DNA from 3 places in the Ensifer sp. 4252 genome. Region 1 is predicted to be linked to each of the others. Evidence: predicted binding sites of a transcription regulator. Region 1 holds the regulator's gene; each other region holds the start of a gene.
What was found. The regulator LexA, encoded in region 1, represses DNA repair genes until DNA is damaged. The targets are predictions, from matches to a motif close to TGTTCNNNNTGTGTTCNG.
Positions count from the first base shown of each region.

Region 2: a site for LexA is predicted at 5,148-5,165, ahead of ABIE33_RS07830 (ImuA family protein). Genes of this name have one in related genera too.
Region 3: a site for LexA is predicted at 2,273-2,290, ahead of recA (recombinase RecA). Genes of this name have one in related genera too.

Region 1 covers NZ_JBNDIU010000018.1:56,434-64,187, forward strand. The annotation lists gene ABIE33_RS26240 (D-alanyl-D-alanine carboxypeptidase family protein) at 61-1,221, opposite strand; gene ABIE33_RS26245 (septal ring lytic transglycosylase RlpA family protein) at 1,282-2,313, opposite strand; tRNA gene ABIE33_RS26250 (tRNA-Ser) at 2,590-2,679, shown strand; gene ABIE33_RS26255 (hypothetical protein) at 2,905-3,069, shown strand; gene ABIE33_RS26260 (DUF4242 domain-containing protein) at 3,436-3,723, shown strand; gene ABIE33_RS26265 (hypothetical protein) at 3,904-4,047, shown strand; gene ABIE33_RS26270 (hypothetical protein) at 4,491-4,778, shown strand; gene ABIE33_RS26275 (hypothetical protein) at 4,835-5,074, opposite strand; gene lexA (transcriptional repressor LexA) at 5,255-5,974, shown strand; gene ABIE33_RS26285 (hypothetical protein) at 6,364-6,696, opposite strand; gene ABIE33_RS26290 (hypothetical protein) at 7,352-7,498, shown strand.
Region 2 covers NZ_JBNDIU010000002.1:185,599-193,352, forward strand. The annotation lists gene ABIE33_RS07820 (error-prone DNA polymerase) at 1-2,701, opposite strand, end outside; gene ABIE33_RS07825 (Y-family DNA polymerase) at 2,698-4,215, opposite strand; gene ABIE33_RS07830 (ImuA family protein) at 4,166-5,125, opposite strand; gene ABIE33_RS07835 (metallopeptidase family protein) at 5,296-5,730, shown strand; gene ABIE33_RS07840 (DUF1737 domain-containing protein) at 5,925-6,131, opposite strand; gene ABIE33_RS07845 (HpcH/HpaI aldolase/citrate lyase family protein) at 6,128-7,033, opposite strand; gene ABIE33_RS07850 (hypothetical protein) at 7,146-7,391, shown strand; gene ABIE33_RS07855 (VOC family protein) at 7,522-7,754, shown strand, end outside.
Region 3 covers NZ_JBNDIU010000010.1:148,190-155,943, forward strand. The annotation lists gene cckA (cell cycle histidine kinase CckA) at 1-198, shown strand, start outside; gene ABIE33_RS19615 (pseudouridine-5'-phosphate glycosidase) at 269-1,198, opposite strand; gene ABIE33_RS19620 (carbohydrate kinase family protein) at 1,230-2,177, opposite strand; gene recA (recombinase RecA) at 2,417-3,505, shown strand; gene alaS (alanine--tRNA ligase) at 3,734-6,397, shown strand; gene ABIE33_RS19635 (AraC family transcriptional regulator) at 6,567-7,418, shown strand; gene ABIE33_RS19640 (NADP-dependent isocitrate dehydrogenase) at 7,503-7,754, opposite strand, start outside.

The sequences.
Region 1 (7,754 bases):
TGCGATTTGGCCCTGTTTAGCCGATTGGTCCATCCGATGAAACCGCCGGGACCGGTTTTGTTACAGCCAGAAGAAGAGCAGTTCCTGAAGAGCGTCGAGCGCGCGGCTTGCCAGCGTGCCTTGGCCCACCGCCCCCGCCGTCTTGACCGGAACCTCGCGCAGCAACCGCTCGCCGTTCCAGAGCCGGACCACGCCGACTTCGGCGCCAGCCTCCACTGGAGCCCGCAGCGGCCATCTGTAAACGACACGGGCCGTCAGGCGTTCCGGGTTGTTGACCGGCAACAGCACATCGACTGGCCCACCGGCTACGAGCGCCACATGCGAGGTTGCACCACCGTAGATGCTCGCCTCGCCGATCGCCTCGCCATCGGCAAAGATCCGCCGCTTTTCGAACGCCGTCATCGCCCAATCGAGCACCTTGCGGCTTTCCTCGATCCGTTCCTTATCGGTCTCCAGTCCGCCCATCGCGAGATAGACGCGACGGCCTCCGCGCTGCATCGAAGCGGCCAGAGAGAATCCGTAGCCCTCGGCAAAGCCGGTGGCGAGACCATCGACCCCGACCTTGGCCGCGATCAACGGGTTCTTGTTGCGTTGGAGGATCTTGTTCCATTCAAACTCAGGCTGGGCGTAAAGCCTGTAAAGATCTGGATGCGCCTCATGCAGGTGACGGGTCAGCGTCACCAGTTCGCTCATGGTGATCCAGTTCTGCGGATCAGGCAGGCCGGTGGCATTGCGGAATGTGGCAATGGGCATGCCGAGTGCGCGGGCCCGCGCCGTCATCTTTTCGGCAAAGGCGGTTTCGCTGCCGGCCATCCCCTCGCCGAGGATGATGCAGGCGTCATTGGCAAGCTGAACGGCCATCCCCTGGAGCAGATCGGCCACACGGATGCGTGACTTCAGCGCCGCAAACATCGTCGAGGTGCCGGATGGTGCGCCGCCCGTGCGCCAGGCGTGTTCGGAAACATCGAAGACAGTCTCGGCCGAAAGCTCGCCCTTGGCGATCGCCTCGCCCACGACTTCCATCGTCATCAGCTTGGCAAGCGAGGCGGGCGGGACGGGTTCGTTCTCGGCGCGGGAAAACAGGACGGTGCCAGTTTCGGCATCCACCAGCAGGATCTGCTTCGCCTTGGTGTCGAACGCCACCGGCGGCGTCTGCGCAGCGGCAGCCCCCGCAAACAACACCGAAAGGCCGAACGCGACCGAAAGCATCTTCAAGCGCATGGGAAACTCCGGTTTCCCATTGGGCATAGCAGCGTCGTCAGAATGGTACAACGTCCCGGGCTACCTGATCGAACCGGTTCTGCCTTGGCGTTTCGCATGGGCAACGATGGATTCAGGCGTAAGCGGATTGGTCTCGACCATGATCGCTTCAAATGGCGATTCTGCATCGCTTACCCGTACTTCCACATAGGCGGCCGCATAGGCCATGTTGCCGTCAGGCATCGGAATATACTCCGGCCGCTCGCGCGGTATCGGCCCGATGTCCGGCAGCATGACGAACTCGTTCAGCGACTGCGGCGCCGCAAACTGCGGAACGGGTGCCGCAAGCGCCGTCACCGAACCGCTGGTATCAAGCGACGATTTCGACGGAATGGTCAGCGTTCCCAACTGGTTGCGCATCGGCTCATTCGAGGCGACCATCACGCCGGTCGCGATCTGGCCTTCCGGCATGACGCCCGGGCTGCGATCGCCCTTCGTCACATAGGAGGCCATGAGATAGGGCATGTCGTTGCCTTCGAGGGGTGCGCGGCCGACATATTGCACCCGAACCTTGGCACTGCCCTTCTGCTTGATATCGAGCAGATCGGCTGTTTTCGACGACACGTCGATGATGCGGCCATATTCATAGGGACCGCGATCATTCACTCGCACGATGACGGACGTGCCGTTTTCGGTGTTGGTGACACGCGCATAGCTTGGCAGCGGAAAGGTCGGATGCGCGGCGGACAGATGAAGCTTGTCGTAGACTTCGCCATTGGCCGTCAGACGGCCATGAAAGGCCGAGCCGTACCAGGACGCGACACCGGTCTTGTTATAGCCGAAATCTTCCTTGGGTTGGTACCACTTGCCCTTGACCTGATAGGCCTTGCCGACCTGAAAGCGGCCGCCGCCTTTCGGGATATTCTTGCCGCTGGCGACACGGGGGCTCGCCTTCACGCCGTAAACCGACTCGGCAAAGTATTCTTTGCTTCTCGGCTTGCTCTTCTTGATACTGGACGTCGATCCGCAAGCCGCGAGCGTTGCGCAAAGCACGGGAACCGCCGCAAGGCGCAGTCCCTTGATCAGATATGCCGCATTTTTACTGGATGTCATCTGTCCCACAACATCATTCGAATAAGCCGTACTCGAAACCTTCCACTCTTGCCCCCAGCGGAAATCTCGGCGTCCCGAAACGGAACAGTCGATTAATCATGACAGCAACAAGGCAAAATTGCGAACCGACGAGCGGCCGATGGCTCGAAATCTCCAGTTATGGTTTACGAATGGTTACCCCGGCGAGATAAACAGCGGATGCGCGAAGAAAATCTTGCAGCCCAAGCATGTTAAATCTTGCAAAGCGGCAAGGCTTCGCGCAATAACGCCCTGCCCGGAGGAGTGGCCGAGCGGTTTAAGGCACCGGTCTTGAAAACCGGCGTGCGTGAAAGCGTACCGTGGGTTCGAATCCCACCTCCTCCGCCATTGCCTGTCTCATTTTTCACCACCCATTGTTGAGCTAGGTCGCCAAGTGAATGCTTTGGCGGCGAACGCATACAAGTTTTGCGAGCGCTCCCTTATATAGCCATAACATTGGCGCGCGCGCCTGCACGGCCGTAGCTCGGCCCGCTTGCCATGCCGGATGATTTAAGGGAAAGTCTGATTCCGGCCCATCGAGGCCTGGGCAATCTCCCAGAACTGGAGAAAACCATGCCTCTTAAATATCTGACGACAGCCGCTTTTCTCGCGCTTCTCACGCTTTCCGGATGCGCAAGCACCGGCGGCAGCAACACGACCTATGCGCAGTGGCAGGGCCCGTCGCCGGAACCCGATCCGTCTGCGGCAAGTCCCGGCGGCTTCCGTCTCAGCTACTGAGTTTCATGACAGCGGCGCGTAGTAAATATGACGCGCCATGGGCGCCGTTGCGCTTTTGACCTGCTGCATGATTTTCCCCTGTAGCACCCGGCTTCGAACGGGCATCTACGCACGCGATTGATCTGCAAATCATAATGCGTGCGGATGTGAATTGCGGCCCGCGCAGGGCCTTGCAGACATTTGCTTTCGCCGGCTTCAAGGCTGCGAAAGCACGCCTTCTGATCTGCTAGCCGAAACGAGGCAAGGTCTCCGGCTGCCTGACGCGATGTTGCATGCAAATCGCCTTGCATGCAATCGCAAGCATTGACTCCCTTTTCATTAGGGAGGCTTGATATAATGGTCATCCAACAGTCAAGGAACTGAGCGATGCCCACTTTCATCATCGAACGCGAGGTACCAGGAGCTGACAAGCTCAGTCATGACGACCTCTGCGCACTGTCGGCGAAATCCAATGCTGTCGTCGCCGATCTCGGCGTGCCATACACATGGATCACGAGCTATGTCGCCGGCGACAAGCTCTATTGCGTTCACGAAGCGCCGAGCGCCGACGTCGTTCGCGAACACGCCGAACGAGGCGGGTTTCCGGCCAACAGGATCACGGAAGTCGCCGCCGTGATTGGGCCTTCGACAGCATCTCAAGGGCGCGGCAAATAGCCGTATCGGTGTTATAATCACCACGGGCAGAAAATCGGCTTCATGCGGGCCCAAACCGCCCGCCCAGGCCAATGCTCCCCACGCACCGTCATTGACTTCCGGCGGTATCAATGCAGGCTAATCCGCCGGTCATTCGGCGCCCATGAGGGTTCCCCGGCACACCTTTTCAAGGAGACGATCATGGCAAAAGGTCAAGTGCGAAGTAACCGCGAGGTTAGAAAACCCAAAAAGGACAAGACCGTCAAAGCCGCCGTAACGACAGAAGGCTCACAGGTAAAGCTTGCAGGCAGCAGCTTCTCCCTCGGCAAGAAAGACAAGAAGTAGGACAGCCGCCTTTAACCTCTCGAACCAAATAGTCGGGAGAGTTTTGTCCTCGGCCAGTCGGACGAGGTGCGCACGTCTCCGCACACCCTGGCGACTGGCCCCCTGACCAAGAATAGATGCCAGCACGCTTGAACGTCGCCTGCCTCCGGATTTGCAAAGATCGTTGCGGGCGGCGGCGCTCGCCAAGCGTTTCCATTTCTGCTGCCAAGCCTGATCGGCCGTCGACACGCTGCATGTAGTAGACGTCGGAAGATCGAGAACGCCCTGTTCATGCAAATCTTTGTGCCTTCCCTGCCACAGCTTGAGCAGCAGTCTTCGCCTCTCGCAAAGAACTGTTGAACACGCCACAGTGCCCGGCATGCTTGCTGGACTTCGGAACGAAAGCACGGTTCACATCGTTAACCAAACTATCGCCGCCACCTCTGATCTAGTGGACGTTCACCGTGCTTGCAGCCTTGCTTATCGCCTCGATTATCGCATCGCCGAACATCGCCCTCAGCGCTGCCACGGTCGACGACCTGCAAGCCGATTTCGAAATGGCTGTACCCTGTCAACAGATCGACGGACGGAACGTTTGGAAAGGGGCGATCGCCTACTATATCCAGTCCTTCGTCTACCAAGGCGACACGCCGGTCGCGACCGACGCGGCCGACGCGGTACTGCCCGAGGACAACTCGGCGGAAACCGTCAAGGAGTTCGAGGACGCCTGCTCCGCCACACGGCCGGCCTGATTCACGCGTCCTTCACCTGATCGCCGATCGACTTCTGCCGATCCCGTGACGGCAGGCTATTTCCACTGGGTTCCATCGCCAGCGGCGCAACCATGCGGCGGCAGCCCGTTGCCAAACGTAAGCTTCAGCCGGTCACAACCCCATTGATTGAGCGGCCCGGGCATCGCCGCATTCAACGCGATTCCGACCTCATCGAACGGGCTTTGTTTATTGTCCACATATTGATACCAGCGGAATCCAAGCACCGCGGTCGCGGCGACAACGATCGTCAGAAAAATTCGAATCAGCTTCGTCATTAGACCCTCATTCCATAAACGGAAGGAGGCATAACAGCCTCGTGCGGCACGTACAGCGACGAGATCGCCGCTATGCACTCGATTGAACCAACATTCACGGAATTTTAGGCACTTGCGGAACACATATGGAACAGATAGTGTCTGTTCTTGATTTGTTTCACGCCTCTGGAGCGACTTGCCATGCTGACCCGCAAGCAACAGGAATTGCTTCTTTTCATCCATGAACGAATGAAGGAGTCCGGTGTACCGCCGTCCTTCGATGAGATGAAGGACGCACTCGACCTGGCATCGAAGTCGGGTATTCACCGGCTGATTACAGCACTCGAGGAACGCGGCTTCATTCGCCGTCTTCCCAACCGCGCCCGGGCGCTCGAAGTCATCAAGCTGCCGGAAGCCTATGCGGCAAGCGCCCAGCCCCGTCGCGGGTTTTCCCCAAGTGTCATCGAGGGAAGCCTTGGCAAACCTCCCGCCCCTGCCCCCGCCGCTGCGAAAACGACGCCGGTTGCCGACAACAGCTCCGTGTCGGTCCCGGTTATGGGGCGCATTGCCGCCGGTGTGCCGATCTCGGCGATACAGAACAACACCCACGACATTACCGTGCCGCTCGATATGATCGGCAGCGGCGAGCACTACGCCCTTGAAGTGAAGGGTGATTCGATGATCGAAGCCGGCATCTTCGATGGCGACACGGTGATCATCCGCAATGCCACCACAGCCAATCCCGGCGATATCATCGTGGCCCTTGTCGATGACGAGGAAGCGACCTTGAAGCGCTTCCGGCGCAAGGGCGCGTCGATTGCCCTCGAGGCGGCCAATCCGGCCTATGAGACGCGTATCTTCGGCCCCGATCGCGTCAAGATACAGGGCAAGCTCGTCGGCTTGATCCGCCGCTACCACTAGAGCGCTTTATCTTTAAACGGAAGCGATTCTGTTGGCTCAAAACGGCCGTTCCACACGAAGGATGGCGCAGAGCGATGCGGATCCATCGGGCAAGCCATCCGACACAGTGGGCGGCCGTTTTCAGTCAACCCGAAGGGCCGGATGAATTTCGGCCATTACCGGCGGCGGCCGTCTTGACCGCAGCCTCTGCTGCGCTCTTCGCCAGCCGCCTTGGTCCTGGCCGAAATTCCTTCCGGCAGAATGCTTCTGTTTAAAGATGAAGCGCTCTAGGCCCGTCTCACTCTAGCCGCCATCGTGCCGGTCAGCCGTCTTCTTGCTTCAACGTCTCGCCACCACAAGGTAGCGAGACGGAGATCGTCAGATCGAGCGTTTTCCAGGCTCGACAGATTTTACTCGTGTATCGAGTACTCGCCCAACTCGCAGAGATCCTGCGTGTCTTCAGTCGTGTCGAGACCGGAACCTTCTTCGAATTCAAAGCGCATGTCGTATTTGCAGACATCGCGTCCGTCGGCGATGGTAATTTCCATGCTTTCGCCCGGATTGAGCACCTGCCGCCCGAAGACGTCGTCCTCCCACTGATCAACACCGACCGGCGACGTGTAGAAGTTCGTCAAAACGACGTTCGTCTTGTTCTTCAGCTGAAAGACGAGATCCTCAGCGCTGGCGGTGGCCGTCGTTGCGGCAAGAATGGCAAGAGCAGTCAGGGCGATCTTACATTTCATTTTATGTCTTTTCCTCCATTGTCGGCTTTGTTTGATACTACCTATACGGGTCGCGCTGTCGGGATATTCATTCCCAGTACCGTCTAGAGACAATATTTTCAGCACTGACAATAGCGACCGGATCACCATTTCGGGGCGCGTCCTCGCAAGGCCATGTCGTTGGCGACTGCGAACGTTCAGAAACTGGCCGGCAAGGGTAGCCCGGCCGAATTGCGCTTTGAAAACAGTGGTTGGCGGCAATGTGGATAGCCTCGTTGCGCGTGTTGGACGCGCCGCATTGACCCGCCGCTTCTTGCCGCCACCTGCGTGCCGCAGCGTGTCCCGGCACGCCCACCGTTTCACTTGCAACAATCGGACCGCTATCGATGGAGAACCACTTTCGCCAGTCGGCCCTGCGCAGGCGCTGGCGGACTTGTTGCCTTCACCGCACGAGGGGCTAAAGCACGCCCTCGCCCGCCCCATTTACAGGCAACGCGCTCACATCGTCATTGACGCTCGCAACGAGCACACGGCCGCTGTACGCCACCGATGGCCCGTATTTCAACCGCCTTCGGATCAGCGCTCGCCTCCAACCCCGTCAACCTGCGGTCGCACCGTTGTCTTTCTTGGGTACGGACCTAGTTACCCATTTCATACCCATGAGAGGAACTGCTGAATGAACCGTAATGGGCTTTATCTGATCATTGCCGTGCTCGCCGTGGCCGTCATTGGTCTCGGCGCCTATGCCTACCGCGAGGAAACAAAACCGGCCGGTGTCGAGATCAAGATTGGCCAGGACGGCGTTTCCGTTCAGGAGAATTGAGCGCGATCTGGAATACTCTCAACAGGCGGTTTATCAGCCGCGAATTTGCGGCTGGGGGCGAATGCTGCTGGACGTTCGACGTCCCTATGTTCGCTCCTCGCGCGGATGGATGCGAACGGCCGTAGACTTTTTCTCCGCACGATCCGCTGGCGTAACGCTCGCGCGACAGCGTGCTGGCGCATGCATTAGTCACTTGGTTTGGGTATGTGCCCGATGTTCGACGGGACGCTTCGTACCCTGCCCCTGAGCCCAATCG
Region 2 (7,754 bases), on a different contig from region 1:
GCTCGGCAGCACTTTTCTCGTCCAGCGCCTTGACCGCCCAAAGCGCATTGCGGCGATCAAGCCCGATCGAGCGGAACGCATCCGCATCGGCAAGCTTCTCCAGCACTGAGCGCGGCAGTCCCGAGCGCAGCCAGAGATCGCGAACCGAGGTGTAGCCGGGACCGCGATGGGCGACGAGCTTGTCTACGATCTCTTTCTCCCTGAGGCCCTTGACCAGGCTGAAGCCGATACGAATGGCTTTTTCCGTCTTGATCACATCCAGCATGTCCCGATGGCGTGGCTCCACCGCATCGCGATCATGCCCACCTTTTTCGAGGTCCGAATCCCAGTCCGAATGGTTGATGTCGACCGGCAGTACCCGCACCCCATGCTCGCGCGCGTCGCGCACCAATTGGGCAGGAGCGTAAAAACCCATCGGCTGTGAGTTCAAAAGCGCCGCGCAGAAGACGTCGGGGTAATAGGTCTTCAGCCAGGAGGAGACATAGACGAGCAGCGCGAAGGACGCCGCGTGGCTTTCGGGAAAGCCGTATTCGCCGAAACCTTCGATCTGCCTGAAGCAACGCTCGGCAAACTCGAGCGGATAATCGTTCCGAACCATTCCATCGATCATTTTCTGCTTGAAGGTATGGATGGTTCCAGTTCGCTTGAACGTCGCCATCGCCCGCCGCAACTGATCGGCCTCGCCAGGCGTAAAATTTGCAGCGGTGATGGCGATCTGCATCGCCTGCTCCTGAAACAGCGGCACGCCCAGGGTCCGCTCCAGAACCACCTTCAGTTCCGGGCTCGGATATTCGATGGGTAGCTTCAGATCACGCTGTTCTCGCCGCTTGAGATAGGGATGAACCATGTTGCCCTGGATCGGCCCCGGCCGCACGATCGCCACTTCGATGACGAGATCATAGAAGATGCGGGGCCTGAGCCGCGGCAGCATGCTCATCTGTGCGCGGCTTTCGATCTGGAAGACGCCGATCGTATCGGCCCGGCAGATCATGTCGTAGACCGCCTCCTGATGATCCTTAAACAGCATGTGCAGGTGTTTTTTCACGCCGTAATGCCGGTCGAGAAGCTTGAAGGCGCGGGCGATGCAGGTCAGCATGCCGAGCGCCAGCACATCGATCTTCAGGATCTTCAGCGTATCGAGGTCGTCCTTGTCCCATTCGATCATGTAGCGGTCGGGCATCGCCGTGTTCATGATCGGCACCACCTCGTCGAGCCGGTCGCGGGTGATGACGAAGCCGCCGACATGCTGGGAAAGATGGCGAGGGAAACTCATCAGCGCGGTGGCATAGTCGAGCACCCGCACCGTTGTCGGATCCTTGGTGTCGAGGCCGGCGGCCTTGGCCTCCCGCTCCGACAGGTCGGCGGCCGACCAGCCCCAGACCGAACCGGCAAGCGCCGACTGCACGTCCTCCGAAAAGCCGAAGGCCTTTGCCGTTTCGCGGCCGGCTGAGCGCGCCCGGTAGCTGATGACGGCGGCCGTCAGCCCGGCATGTTCCTTGCCGTAGGTTCGATAGATATGCTGGATGACCTCTTCCCGCTTCTCATGCTCGAAATCGACGTCGATATCCGGCGGCTCGTCGCGCTCGGTCGACAGGAAGCGGTCGAAGAGCAGGGTCGTCGAGCGTGGATCGACCTCGGTGATGGCAAGACAATAACAAACCGTCGAATTTGCCGCCGATCCGCGCCCCTGGCAGAGAATGTCGACGCTTCGCGCATATTCCATGATGTTGCGCACGGTGAGGAAATAGGGCTCGTAGCGCTTGCTGGCGATCAGATCGAGTTCATACTCGATCTGGGTCGAGACCTTCTCGGGAATACTTTCGGGATAGCGCACATGGGCGCCTTCCATGGTCAGCCGCCTGAGGGTTTGCGTCGTCGTTTCGCCGGCAAAACTCTCATCGGGATATTGGTATTCCAGTTCCGCCAAGGTGAAATTCAACCGGCGGAAAAAATGCCCGGTATTGTCGATCGCCTCGGGATAGCCGCGAAAGATGCGCGTCATTTCCCCCGGTGGTTTCAGATGCCGTTCGGCATTGGCCTGAAGCCGGAACCCCGCCTGTGCCACCGTCACATGCTCGCGGATGGCAGTGACGATATCGGCGAGCGGCCGGCGCGCCGGCTCGTGAAACAACGGGCTGTTGGTGGCAATCAGCCTCGTGCCCGCGTTGCGGGCAATGGTCGCCAGCCCGGCAAAGACAAGCTGGTCGAAACCGTCGTAGCGCGGCACCAGCGTGAGATAGAGCCGGTCGGCAAAATGCGGCTTCAGCCGCTTGAGAAACGCCGCAAGATTGTTGGCCTCCGGCGCACCGATCACCGGATCGGGCAGGACGGCAATGAGGATATCCTCGCCCCATTCGACAAGGTCGGCCTCATAGAGCGTGCAGTCGCCTTTTGTCGCCCTGAGGTTCCCGGCACTCAGCATGCGACAGAGATTGCCCCAGCCGCGGCGGTTGCGCGGATAGGCGAGCACATCCGGGATATCGTCTGCGAAAGAAAGCCGGGCGCCAGGCTGGAAGGAATATCTCTCCACCTTCGCCTGCGCATGGGCGCGCACCACGCCCGCCACCGTATTGCGATCGGCGACCCCGAGGCCCGAGATGCCAAGGCGGCTGGCGGCAACGATCATCTCGCCCGGATGCGACGCCCCTTCGAGGAAGGAGAAATTCGACCAGGCGCCGATCTCGAAATAGGGCGCGCTCATGCGAAGACCCCATGCATGAACCAGCGCGGCTGCGTCGGCCCGCCATAATGCCCCTCTCGATACAGCCAGAACCGCCGGCCTCTTTCATCCTCCACCCGGAAATAATCCCGCTCGGCCGCCGTCTCGCCATCGACCCACCATTCGGCCGCGATCCGTTCAGGACCCTCGGCGCGGGCGATGCGATGAAGGCTGCGCCGCCAGCGAAAACTTCTCGGCGGCCCTTCCGGCACCTCGGCCACCGCCTCCACCGGTTCCGGGCTTTGAAACAGCCGCTGCGGCCGAACGGAGGCCGCCAGAAGCGCAGCCGGAACCGCGGGAGCGGCTTCCTCTGCCGTCTTCAGCATTCCCACATCCGCAAGCGGCTGAAAGACGGCGGCACGCTCCGGCACATGGCTTTCAGACAGGACGGGCAGAAACAGGCTTTCCGCACCCAGCCGCGCCATGACCCTGTCGGCAAAGGCCGCCAGCGGTCGCTGCCGATCCGGCGTGCCGGAAAAATCCTCCTGCATCACCTCGTATTTTTCGCTTTTTGGAACCGACAGCCGCAGGATTTCAAAGCCGAAACCGGCATCGAGATCCTCATGCACCGCCTGCAGCCGCTCGCGGAAAAGGCCGGCAATGCGGCTCGGTTCAATCAACGGCGAAGACGTTCCGGCGGCGATGCGAAAGACCCTGCCGTCGACGCGAAACAGCAGCAGCTCGAACAGCCGCCCGCCTTCGCCGCGCTTTTCCAGCTCCGGCTTCAGTCTTGCCGCCAGCTCCTGCGTCAGGCCGAGAATATCGTCTTCGCCCTGGACTGGCTCGGAAAGCCGTCGCTCGGCCGAGAGACTGGCGACGGGGAGCCGCGGCGAGAGCGGCTCGTCCTCCAGCCCCATGGCCTGATCGAGGCGCAGAAGCAGGATGGCTCCGAAGCGGCGGGCAAGCGGCGCCCGCGGCGCCTCGATGATGTCGCCGACCTGCTTGAGACCGACCCGGCCGAGCGTTTCGATCGTCTCGGCCGGAAGCCTGAGGGCCGCCATCGGCAACGGTGCCAGCACGCGTGCGGCCTCTTCCGGAGCAATCACGCCTTGCGAACCGAAACGCGCCGCGCCCCAAGAGAGCCCGGCCGAAGACGAGATCGCCGCACGCGCCTCGATGCCGAGGTGAAAGAGCCGGGACAAGAGGTCGTCGAGAAGCGATTTCTCGCCACCGAGAAGATGGGCGCAGCCGGTAATGTCGAGATAGAGACCGTTTTCGCCGTCGAGTGCCACCAGCGGGGTATAGCGGCTGCACCAGTCCGCAAGTCCTTCCAGAAGGGCGCGGTCCGCCGCCGGGTCGGCGGGCAGCACATCGACATCGGGACACATGGCCCGCGCCTCGGCAACGCCCTGCCCCAATTGAAATCCGGCTTTCTCGGCAAGGCCATCGAGTGCGACGAGGCGCATCGCATTCCTGACCCGGTCGGCAAAGACGACAGGCGGATGATCAGGACGCCCGCGGGAAAGCCACGAGGTGCCCCAGCGTGTCCGCGCCACCCGATCGGCCGGAAGATGCGGAAAGTCGAGCGACAGAATGCGCTGGTTCTGGATCTGCCGCAGCAGCGGCTGGTAGGGGCTCGACGGGGTAAAAGCGGCGGTCATGGGGGTTCCACTCCAGGAAGAGGCCGACGGGAGCAGGAGACCTGCTTTTTTCGGCAATGACGTGAAAGACGGGATGACCGATGCTGCCGCAAAGCATCGAGCCATCAGGAAGGGGACGCTCGCGGGCGGGCGCCGGTTCGATATGAAGCCGGCAGAAGGCGCTGCTCGCCTCCTCGTGGCCGGACTGACGCAGAAGAAGAAGAGGAATGCGCCCGGCGCGCGCGCGAACATGCAGGCGCCGGCTTTCGCTTAAGGCCAGCGATGCCGGATTGCCGCGAATTTCGAGAATGACGGCACAGAAGGCAGGCACTGAAAGCGCCGTCTCGGCGATCCAGAGCGCGTCCTTCACCGTGCGCGGCAGACTGAGGATCAGGCTTCGAATGTCGAGCCCGTAAGCCTTGAGACCAAGGCCATAGGGCAGGCCGGCCTCGGTCGAGGCCAGCGACTGGCTGATCCACAGAACCGGTGCCCCGGCATCGCCCTTTTGCTGGCGTGCCTGCTGACAGAGGGCGCTAAGCGCGGTTGCAAAACCGGCTGCAGCCCCGGCGTCGCGCGTCTCGGAATTGCGGATCTCCGTCATGCCCTCGAGCGGCAGGCCGCCCTCGAGGATATCGTCGAGTTCGGAGATGCCGAGCGGCAAGACCTTGCGGCCGGATGCCTGGCTACCCTCTTGCCTGCGCCGAAAGCCGGCGGGATCGGCCGCCTTGACCGCCTTCACGACGCCAGGAAGCCTGCGATTCTCGATCCTGGCTATGGTTTCGCGAAGCGAAAGAACGGTCTCCCGCTGCACGGCGTTCTCGGCCATGACGGTCAACTCCCATTTAAGATGTTCCTGTTATGTTCTTATAGATTCCAGAGCTGCCCAGAGGAGTCAACAGCCAAATTTAAGAATTTATTCCTTGCCCGCCCCAGCCGGAATTCAACACTCGAAAAACAAAGGCAAAATCGCTATATGGAGGGCAACAAGGAGTGCCTATGGCCCGCATTGACCAGACCGATGATTGGCGGGATCGCCACGCACCGACGCTCACGACATTCGAACAACTCGCAGTGGAAGCCTATAGCCACCTGCCGCAGGAGTTCCGCCAGTTGACGACCGGCCTCATCATCGAGGTTGCCGATTTCCCAAGCGACGACGTCTTCGAGGATATGGCGCTGGAGACGCCGTTCGACCTGCTCGGCCTGTTCGAAGGCCGCGGCATCGGCGAACGTTTCACCATGGAGACGGGCGAGTTTCCAAACCGGATCACCCTTTATCGCCGCCCGATCATCGACTATTGGGCGGAAAACGAGGAAACGCTTGGTGATATCATCACCCATGTGCTGATCCACGAGATCGGCCACCATTTCGGCCTCTCCGACGACGACATGGAACGGATCGAGGCGAGCGTGGAGCACGTGGGCAACTAAGCCCTGAGAAGCAGGAAAAGTACGAAGCGGTTTTCCGTCAGGAAATGCTTGGAACAAAGAGATGGAGCGTTTCTACGGTTCCGTTTAAACCGGAAAGGCTCTCGGAGCCTTCCGGCTCAAAAGCTGGCCCCTCTGAAATACAATCGAAAAACCTAAAGAACGCTCCGGCCGTAAAACCGGAGCGTTCCTGCTTTTTACTGTTCCGACAGCTTGATGTCGGGATGATAATCCTTGCCTTCGACTTCCTTGAATACGGCCTGTCCGCATTGCATGTGCTGCGTATCCGCGTTGAAGGCGTAGGTCGGCGAGCCGTGCAGGGACCAGCCCTGGTTCAGCGCCGCCGTCACCTTATGGCAGAAGGACGCATCGTCGGGGCCGGTGAGGAAGCGGTAAAGTTTCAAAATCTTGCCTTTCGTTTTTCAATCGTGTCCGCCTTGGCGGCGAGCTTCAGGGCCTGATCGAGATGCAGTCGCTCGATCATTCGGCCATGAAGATTGATGACACCTTTGTCTGCGTTCTCCGGCAGCGCGAAGGCGGCGATGATCGCACGCGCCTCGTCGACGGCTGCCTGCTCGACGCCGAAGCGCTCGTTGGCCGGGCCGATCTGCAACGGATGGATCAGCATCTTGCCGTCATAGCCCATATCGCGCCCCTGCCGGCACTCCTCGTCGAAACCGTCGGCGTCGCGAAAATCGTTGAACACCGCATCGATGACATCAAGACCGCTTCCGCGTGCGGCCAGCAGGATCTGCATCAGCCAGGGGATGAGGTAAGGCCGGCCGGGACGGTCGGGAACGCCGGTTTCCTTGCGCAGGTCGTTGAGGCCGACGACGAAGCAATCGAGCCTGCCGCCGAAGGTACGGCCGGTCTCGGCGATCGCCGGCGCGTTGACGACACCGTGCGGCGTCTCGATCATCGCCCAGAGACGCAAAGCCTCCGGCGCATCGTTATCGGCCAGCCAGTCGGCGGCGATCTGGATATTGGCCGGGCTTTCGACCTTGGGCAAGAGGATCGCGTCGGGCTTTGCCGAAACGGCCGCCGCCAGATCCTGCTGACCGAAGCCCGATCCAAGCGCATTGATGCGGATGATGATCTCGCAATCCGGCCTGTTTTCGATGAGATGGCGAACGAGCCCGTCACGCGCCTCGGCCTTGCGCTCGGGCGCCACCGCGTCCTCGAGGTCGAAGATCGCGGCATCGACTGCCAGTTCCGAAACCTTGGCCAGTGCGCGGGCATTGTCGGCCGGCACTGAAAGCACCGAACGGCGCAGGCGAACGGGGTGATGTTCGATCGATTTTGTCATGCGGCCAGTTGTGCCCCCCTTTCATTTTTTCCGCAAGGCGAGGCGAACGGCCGCACCCCCTCTTGCAAGCGGCGGCAGCAACACCCACATCGGAGCCAGAAAGGTGACGATCATGCAAAGCATACGTTCTGTTCTTTTTACGGCTGTAGCCATCATCATTACGCTGGCAGCCTTCGTCTTCACCGCATCGCTTGCGCTCGCGCTCGCCGGCATCGCCGCCGTTGTCGCGATCGGCAGCGCCATTGCCGCCCGGCTGAACCTTAAACCCGCCCGTGCAACGGCCCGCCCGACCTCCGGCGCCGCCCCGCGCGAAATGCGCATCTGGAACGACGGTCGCGGCACGATCATCGATCTCTAGGTCACGCGGCCCCGGCCTCCAAAGCCGAGATAAAATTTTGCGACACCCATGTCGGGCGCATCCGTTTCCGTTCGTCCTTGGACCAGGCCAGCAAAGGCCATGGCCTCGTGACGAAGGATAGGAGCACGACATGGACAGCAATACGCAGAAAACAGACGCAAACCAGTTGCCGCAGGCCCTGAACGGTCTGGTGCCCTATCTCCAGGTCGACGGCGCGGCCAAGGCCGCGGAATTCTACAAGCACGCCTTCGGCGCAAAGGAAGCCTATAGGCAACCGGTCGACGACCAGGGCCGGACGATGCACATCCACCTCCACATCAACGGCAGCTCGTTGATGCTCAGCGACGCCTATCCGGAATACGG
Region 3 (7,754 bases), on a different contig from region 1:
ATGCCGGAGATGGACGGGCCGACGCTCTTGACGGAGCTGCGCAAGAAATACCCGGACCTGAAATTCATCTTCGTCTCGGGCTACGCCGAAGATGCATTCGCCCGCAATCTGCCGGCTGACGCCAAGTTCGGCTTCCTGCCGAAGCCGTTCTCGCTGAAGCAGCTGGCCGTGGCCGTGCGCGAGATGCTGGATTCCTAGGGCGTCTCCAGCAAAAAGCCCGACGTTTGCGCGCCGGGCTTTCTTTTTGTCATCTAACTGAATGTCGCTCTTACTTGGCGGTCAGCGCCACAGCGATTTCACCGGCGAGGCGAGCATTGTTCTCGACCAGCGCGATGTTGGTCTCGAGGCTGCGGCCCTCGGTCAGATGGAAGAGGTTGTCGAGCAGGTAGGGCGTTACCGCCTTGCCGGAAATCTCGTCGCGTTCGGCGTTGTCGAGGGCGCGGCCGATGTAGATCTCCATCTCCTCGCGCGCGATCTCGCTTTCGGCCGGAACGGGATTGGCAATCAGCATACCGCCATCGACGCCGAGCAGTTCGCGCATGTTCTGGAAGTTGGCGATCGCTGCGGGGCTGTTGAGCATCAGCGGGCTCTTGAGGCCGGAATCGCGCGACCAGAAGGCCGGGAACACGTCGCTGTCATAGGTGACGACGGGCACGCCGCGGGTTTCGAGGACTTCGAGCGTCTTCGGAATGTCGAGGATGGCCTTGGCGCCGGCGCAAACGACGATGACGGCCGTGCGGGCCAGTTCGTCAAGGTCAGCGGAGATGTCGAAGCTCAGTTCGGCGCCGCGATGCACGCCGCCGATGCCGCCGGTCGCAAAGACGCGGATGCCGGCGCGGGCAGCGGCGATCATGGTGGCGGCAACGGTCGTCGCACCGGTGCGGCGCTCGGCGATCGCAAAGGCAAGATCGGCCCGCGATACCTTCATAGCGCCTTCGGTCTTTGCCAGCTCTTCCAGCTTCGCATCGTCAAGGCCGATATGCAGAACGCCGTGAATGACGGCGATCGTCGCCGGAACGGCACCCTGGTCGCGGATGATCGATTCAACGCTGCGGGCCATGTTCAGGTTGCCCGGATAGGGCATGCCATGGGTGATGATCGTTGATTCCAGTGCCACGATCGGCGCGCCACGCGCTTTGGCGGCTGCAACCTCGTCGGAATATTCCATCGGCAGGAAGGGAGAAGCGGGTTTGGTCATGGTTTTTCCTTGGGAGTTCGGCTGGCGGCGTTCATGCCAGCATTTGAGGTGCAGGCACAAGGGCCAGCGCCTGTTCGAGATTGGCCTGCGACATTTGTTCCGAGGCAGCCAAGGGAGAGCGCAGCGTGATGCCGGCTGCGGCAATGCCGTGCCGAAGGCATTCCGAGAGGTCTCGCCCCGCAAGACGCGCGGAGAGGAAGCCTGATGCCAGGGCGTCGCCGGCGCCGGTGACATCCGCGAGCTCCGGCAGAGCCGGTGGCGTCGTGACGCAGACGGTTTCGTGATCGAAGGCAACCACTGCCCTGCCGCCGCGGGTGACGATGCCGCCATTGAGACCCGCCGCGCGCAGTAGCGGCGGCCAGCCTTCGGCATCCGCGGCATCCTTGCCTGTCAGGGCGCGGGCCTCGGATTCGTTCATGAAGAGGAAACTGAGCTTGGCCAGGCTCGGCTGGAAGCGGACGACCTTTGCCGGCGAAACGGCGATACCGGCGACAATGCGCCCATTGGTCGAAGCCGCCTCGACGAGGGCCGCAATAGTCTCCTCCGGCAGATTGGCATCGGTCAGCACAACCCGGCTATCGGTGATGGCGTCACGCAATGCGCGCCGCTGCAACTGGCGCGGCGAGAATATCCGATAAAGATCCATGTCGGCGAGCGCGATCACCAAGTTGCCGTCATTTTCGATGATCGCGGTGTAGCTCGGCGTCTGGCGGTCGAGAAAGGTGAGGGGATTGTCGATGACGCCGGCCGCCGCTGCAGCCGCCGTGACCATCTCTCCGGCCGCATCGCCGCCGCGCGTGCTGATCATCCGGACGCTGTGGCCCAGTCGTGCCAGGTTGCGCGCAGCATTAAAGCCGCCGCCACCTGCCTCTTCGAACCAGGTGCCGGGATTGCTCGAACCGTGCGCCGTCGTGCCGGTGATGCGGCCGCGCCGGTCGATATGGGCGCCGCCGAAGACGGCGATTTCGCCTTCCGTCATGAATGTTCCTCTGCTGTCTCTCAGGCGAATCGGATCGCGAGCATTCATCATCTCAAGGTGCGGCTGGCGCTGCCGAAAAAATTACACCGCAAAGCGTGAACATGAATCGAACACAATCCGAATAGTTCATATTTTTCAATGCCTTGTCCTGCCCTTGCAAAACAGGAACAAAACATGTACAAAAACTCATGCGGCGGCTTCATTGCCTCGGTAGCTTCAATAACCTAAAGGTGGACCAAATGGCACAAAACTCTTTGCGGCTCGTAGAGGACAAATCGGTGGATAAAAGCAAGGCACTTGAAGCGGCACTTTCCCAGATCGAACGGTCGTTCGGCAAGGGATCGATCATGAAGCTCGGTGGGAAGGACAGCATCATCGAGATCGAGACGGTTTCGACCGGCTCTCTCAGCCTGGATATCGCACTCGGCATTGGCGGCCTGCCGAAGGGCCGCATCGTCGAAATCTATGGTCCCGAAAGCTCGGGCAAGACGACGCTGGCGCTGCAGACCATCGCAGAAGCACAGAAGAAGGGCGGCATCTGCGCCTTCGTCGACGCGGAACACGCACTCGACCCGGTTTATGCGCGCAAGCTGGGCGTCGATCTCGAAAACCTGCTGATCTCGCAGCCCGATACCGGTGAACAGGCACTTGAGATCACCGACACGCTGGTGCGCTCCGGGGCGATTGACGTTCTCGTCATCGACTCTGTCGCAGCGCTTGTACCGCGCGCCGAAATCGAAGGCGAAATGGGTGACAGCCTGCCGGGCATGCAGGCCCGTCTGATGAGCCAGGCGCTGCGCAAGTTGACGGCCTCGATCTCGAAGTCGAACTGCATGGTGGTCTTCATCAACCAGATCCGCATGAAGATCGGCGTCATGTTCGGGTCGCCGGAAACGACGACGGGCGGTAACGCGCTAAAATTCTATGCATCGGTTCGCCTCGACATCCGCCGTATCGGCTCCGTCAAGGAGCGCGAAGAGGTCGTCGGCAACCAGACGCGTGTCAAGGTCGTCAAGAACAAGATGGCGCCTCCCTTCAAGCAGGTCGAATTCGACATCATGTATGGCGAAGGCGTCTCCAAGACCGGCGAACTCGTCGACCTCGGCGTCAAGGCCGGCATCGTCGAGAAGTCCGGCGCCTGGTTCTCCTATAACAGCCAGCGCCTCGGCCAGGGCCGCGAGAACGCCAAGTCGTTCCTCAGGGACAATCCGGATCTTTCGCGCGAGATCGAGACGGCTCTGCGTCAGAACGCCGGCCTGATCGCCGACCGGTTCCTCGAGAATGGCGGTCCGGAACCGGACGACGGCGACGACGCTGCCGAAGCATAAGCAGCAAGCCAGGTTCAAGCTTTCAAAACCGGTCGCCCTCATCGGCGGCCGGTTTTTTGCTGGCGTCTGGACAGCATGATACGCGAACGATAAAAGCCTGTGGTTCCGGCGACCGAGGGCGTTGGAGGGCGTAGCCGTCAGCGATGGCTGCGGGGTTGAAGGACAACGGCGAGTGGCGCGGCAAATGCCGGGGCTTGGGCCTGAATTGGTGCACAGATAGGACGCAAGATGAGCGGCGTGAATGAAATCCGGTCGACGTTTCTCGACTATTTCCGCAGGAATGGTCATGAGGTGGTGTCGTCGAGCCCGTTGGTGCCGCGCAACGACCCGACGCTGATGTTCACCAATGCCGGCATGGTGCAGTTCAAGAACGTCTTCACCGGGCTTGAGCAGCGTCCCTATTCGACGGCAGTGACCGCGCAGAAATGCGTGCGCGCCGGCGGCAAGCACAATGACCTCGACAATGTCGGCTACACCGCCCGCCACCACACTTTCTTCGAGATGCTCGGCAACTTCTCCTTTGGCGATTACTTCAAGGAAAAGGCCATCGAGCTTGCCTGGAACCTGATCACCAAGGAATATGGCCTCGACGCCAAGCGCCTGCTGGTGACGGTGTATCACACCGACGACGAGGCATTTGACCTCTGGAAGAAGATCGCCGGCCTCTCCGACGACCGCATCATCCGCATTCCGACCAGCGACAACTTCTGGGCTATGGGCGATACCGGCCCGTGTGGTCCTTGCTCGGAAATCTTCTACGACCACGGCGACAAGATCTGGGGCGGACCTCCCGGTTCTGCCGATGAGGACGGCGACCGTTTCATCGAGATCTGGAACCTCGTCTTCATGCAATACGAGCAGATCACCAAGGAAGAACGCGTCAACCTGCCGCGTCCGTCGATCGACACCGGCATGGGCCTCGAGCGTCTGGCAGCGGTGCTGCAGGGCCAGCACGACAACTACGACATCGATCTCTTCCGCGCGCTGATTGCCGCGTCCGAGGAAGCAACCGGCGTCAAGGCCGAGGGCGACCAGCGTGCCAGCCACCGCGTCATTGCCGACCATCTGCGCTCGTCCGCCTTCCTGATCGCCGATGGCGTGCTGCCGTCGAATGAGGGCCGCGGCTACGTGCTGCGCCGCATCATGCGCCGCGCCATGCGCCATGCGCAACTGCTCGGCGCGCGCGATCCCTTGATGTGGAAGCTGCTGCCGGCGCTTGTCGGCCAGATGGGCCGCGCCTATCCGGAACTGATGCGCGCAGAAGCGCTGATCTCCGAGACGCTGAAGCTTGAGGAAACCCGTTTCCGCAAGACGCTGGAGCGCGGCCTCAACCTCTTGTCCGAGGCCTCGGCCGACCTTTCCGAAGGCGACCAGTTCAACGGCGAGACCGCCTTCAAGCTTTATGACACCTACGGCTTCCCGCTCGACCTGACCCAGGACGCCCTGCGCGCCAAGGGCATCTCCGTCGATACCGACGCCTTCACGACGGCCATGCAGCGCCAGAAGGCCGAGGCACGTGCGAGTTGGTCAGGTTCCGGCGAAGCGGCAACGGAAACCATCTGGTTCGAGCTGCGTGAAAAGCATGGTTCGACCGAATTCCTCGGTTACGACACGGAAGTCGCCGAAGGCGTGATCCAGGCGATCGTGCGCGATGGCGCTGTCGCTCAGTCGGCCGCCAAGGGGGAAACCGTCCAGATCGTCCTCAATCAGACCCCGTTCTACGGCGAATCGGGCGGCCAGATGGGCGATACCGGCACGATCATCACCGATGCTGGCAAGCTTGTCGTGACCGACACGCAGAAGCGCGGCGAGGGGCTGTTCGTTCATTTCGGCGTCGTTACCGAAGGCACGATCAAGACCGGCGATGCGGCTCAGCTCGAAGTCGATCACGCCCGCCGCTCGCGCCTGCGCGCCAACCATTCCGCCACCCATCTGCTGCATGAGGCGCTGCGCGAAGTGCTCGGTACTCATGTGGCGCAGAAGGGTTCGCTGGTCGCGCCCGAGCGCCTGCGCTTCGACGTCTCGCATCCGAAGCCGATGTCGGCCGAGGAGCTGAAGATCGTCGAGGAAATGGCAAACGAGATCATCGTTCAGAACACGCCGGTCACCACCCGCCTGATGAGCGTCGATGATGCGATCGCTGAAGGCGCGATGGCGCTGTTCGGCGAAAAATACGGCGACGAAGTGCGTGTCGTCTCGATGGGACAGGGCATCCACGGCTCCAAGGCCAATCGTCCCTATTCCGTCGAGCTCTGCGGCGGCACCCATGTTTCGGCGACCGGCGACATCGGTCTCGTCCGCGTCGTCTCTGAAAGTGCTGTCGGCGCCGGCGTTCGCCGCGTCGAGGCGCTGACGGGCGAAGCGGCGCGCGCCTACCTCAACGAGCAGGACGAGCGGGTAAAGACGCTTGCCAACACGCTCAAGGTTCAGCCGGGCGACGTGCTCGGTCGCGTCGAGGCGCTTCTCGACGAGCGCCGCAAGCTGGAGCGCGAACTGACGGAAGCCAAGAAGAAGCTGGCGCTCGGTGGCGGCGGTCAGGCCGGATCGAGCGATGCAGCCCGCGACATCGCCGGCATGCGCTTCCTCGGCAAGGTCGTTTCCGGTGTCGAACCGAAGGATCTGAAGAGTTTGGCCGATGACGGCAAGAAGAGCCTCGGCTCCGGCGTCGTCGCCTTCGTCGGCGTTTCCGGCGATGGCAAGGCAAGTGCTGTCGTGGCCGTCACCGACGACCTGACCTCCAAGGTCAGCGCCGTCGATCTCGTGCGCGTCGCCTCGGCCGCCCTCGGCGGCAAGGGTGGCGGCGGTCGCGCCGATATGGCGCAGGCCGGCGGCCCTGACGGAGAGAAAGCAGCCGAAGCGATCGAGGCTGTTGCCGTGGCGCTGGCCGGCTAAGGCCGGGCACAGAAACAGGAAACTCAAAGGGGCGTCCGTTTCGGGCGCCCTTTTTTATGGCAGCGATAGACCTTCAGTCCGGTCTGTTGCCTGCGCCGCAAAACTCCGCAGGATTTGTCAAAGTCGTCTATGGTCTACCGATCCGTAAGCAAAACGCGAAAGGTTAGACATGGACGAGCAGGCAACCTGGGCGACCTACGAAAGACGGCTGCACAGGGTGAGCGACTACATTTACGGCCATCTCAACGAAGAGCTCGATCTCGATCGGCTCGCTGAAATCGCCTGCCTGTCGCCGCATCACTGGCACCGGATCTACCGGGCCGTTCATGGCGAGACGCTGGCGGCAACCGTCAAGCGGCTTCGGCTGCAGAGGGCCGCCGCCGATCTCGTTCAGACCGATCTTCCTGTCGAAGCGATCGCGCAGCGCTCTGGCTACCCGAACATTCAATCCTTCAACCGCACCTTCAAGGCAGTCTACGGGCTGCCGCCGGCGCGGTATCGGAGGGAGGGCAGCCACAAAACCTTCGAAACCGCTTCATCGGAAGGAATTGCGGACATGTATGAAGTCACCCTCAAGGAGATCGACGGCTTCGATCTCGTCGGCGTTGCCCATACCGGTTCCTATATGGGCATCGGCAAGGCATTCGAGACGCTCTACGGCACGCTGTTTTCGCGCAACCTCTTTAGACCCGACATGGAGATGGTCGGCATCTATCTGGATGATCCGGAGCTGGTGCCAACGGACAAGCTGCGCTCCTTTGCCTGCGTGTCTGCCAAAGGGGATTTGCCAGCGGATGCACCGCTGACACAGCAGACGCTCGACGGTGGGCGTTACGCCGTTCTACGCCACAAGGGCCCCTATGCAGATATGCCTCTGGCATACCAATGGCTCTACGGTACCTGGCTGCCGCAGTCCGGCCGCGAGGTACGCGACAGCCTGATGTTCGAGAAATATCTCAACAATCCGCGCGACGTACCGCCCACGGAGCTTCTGAGCGAGATCTACCTGCCGCTGAAATAGCCGGCCGCAGGCCCAAGCAGACAGACAGCAACAGAAACCCGGCACAAGGCCGGGTTTCGCATTCGGGTCAAAGGCTGGTGCCGATCAGGCAGCCATTGCCTTCTTCAGGTTTTCGTCGATCTTGTCGAGGAAGCCGGTGGTCGAGAGCCACGGCTGGTCGGGGCCGATCAGCAGCGCCAGGTCCTTGGTCATGAAGCCGGCTTCGACGGTGTCGACGCAGACCTTTTCCAGGGTCTCGGAGAAGCGGGCGAGCTCGGCATTGTTGTCGAGCTTGGCGCGGTGGGCGAGGCCACGGGTCCAGGCGAAGATAGAGGCGATCGAGTTTGTCGAGGTTTC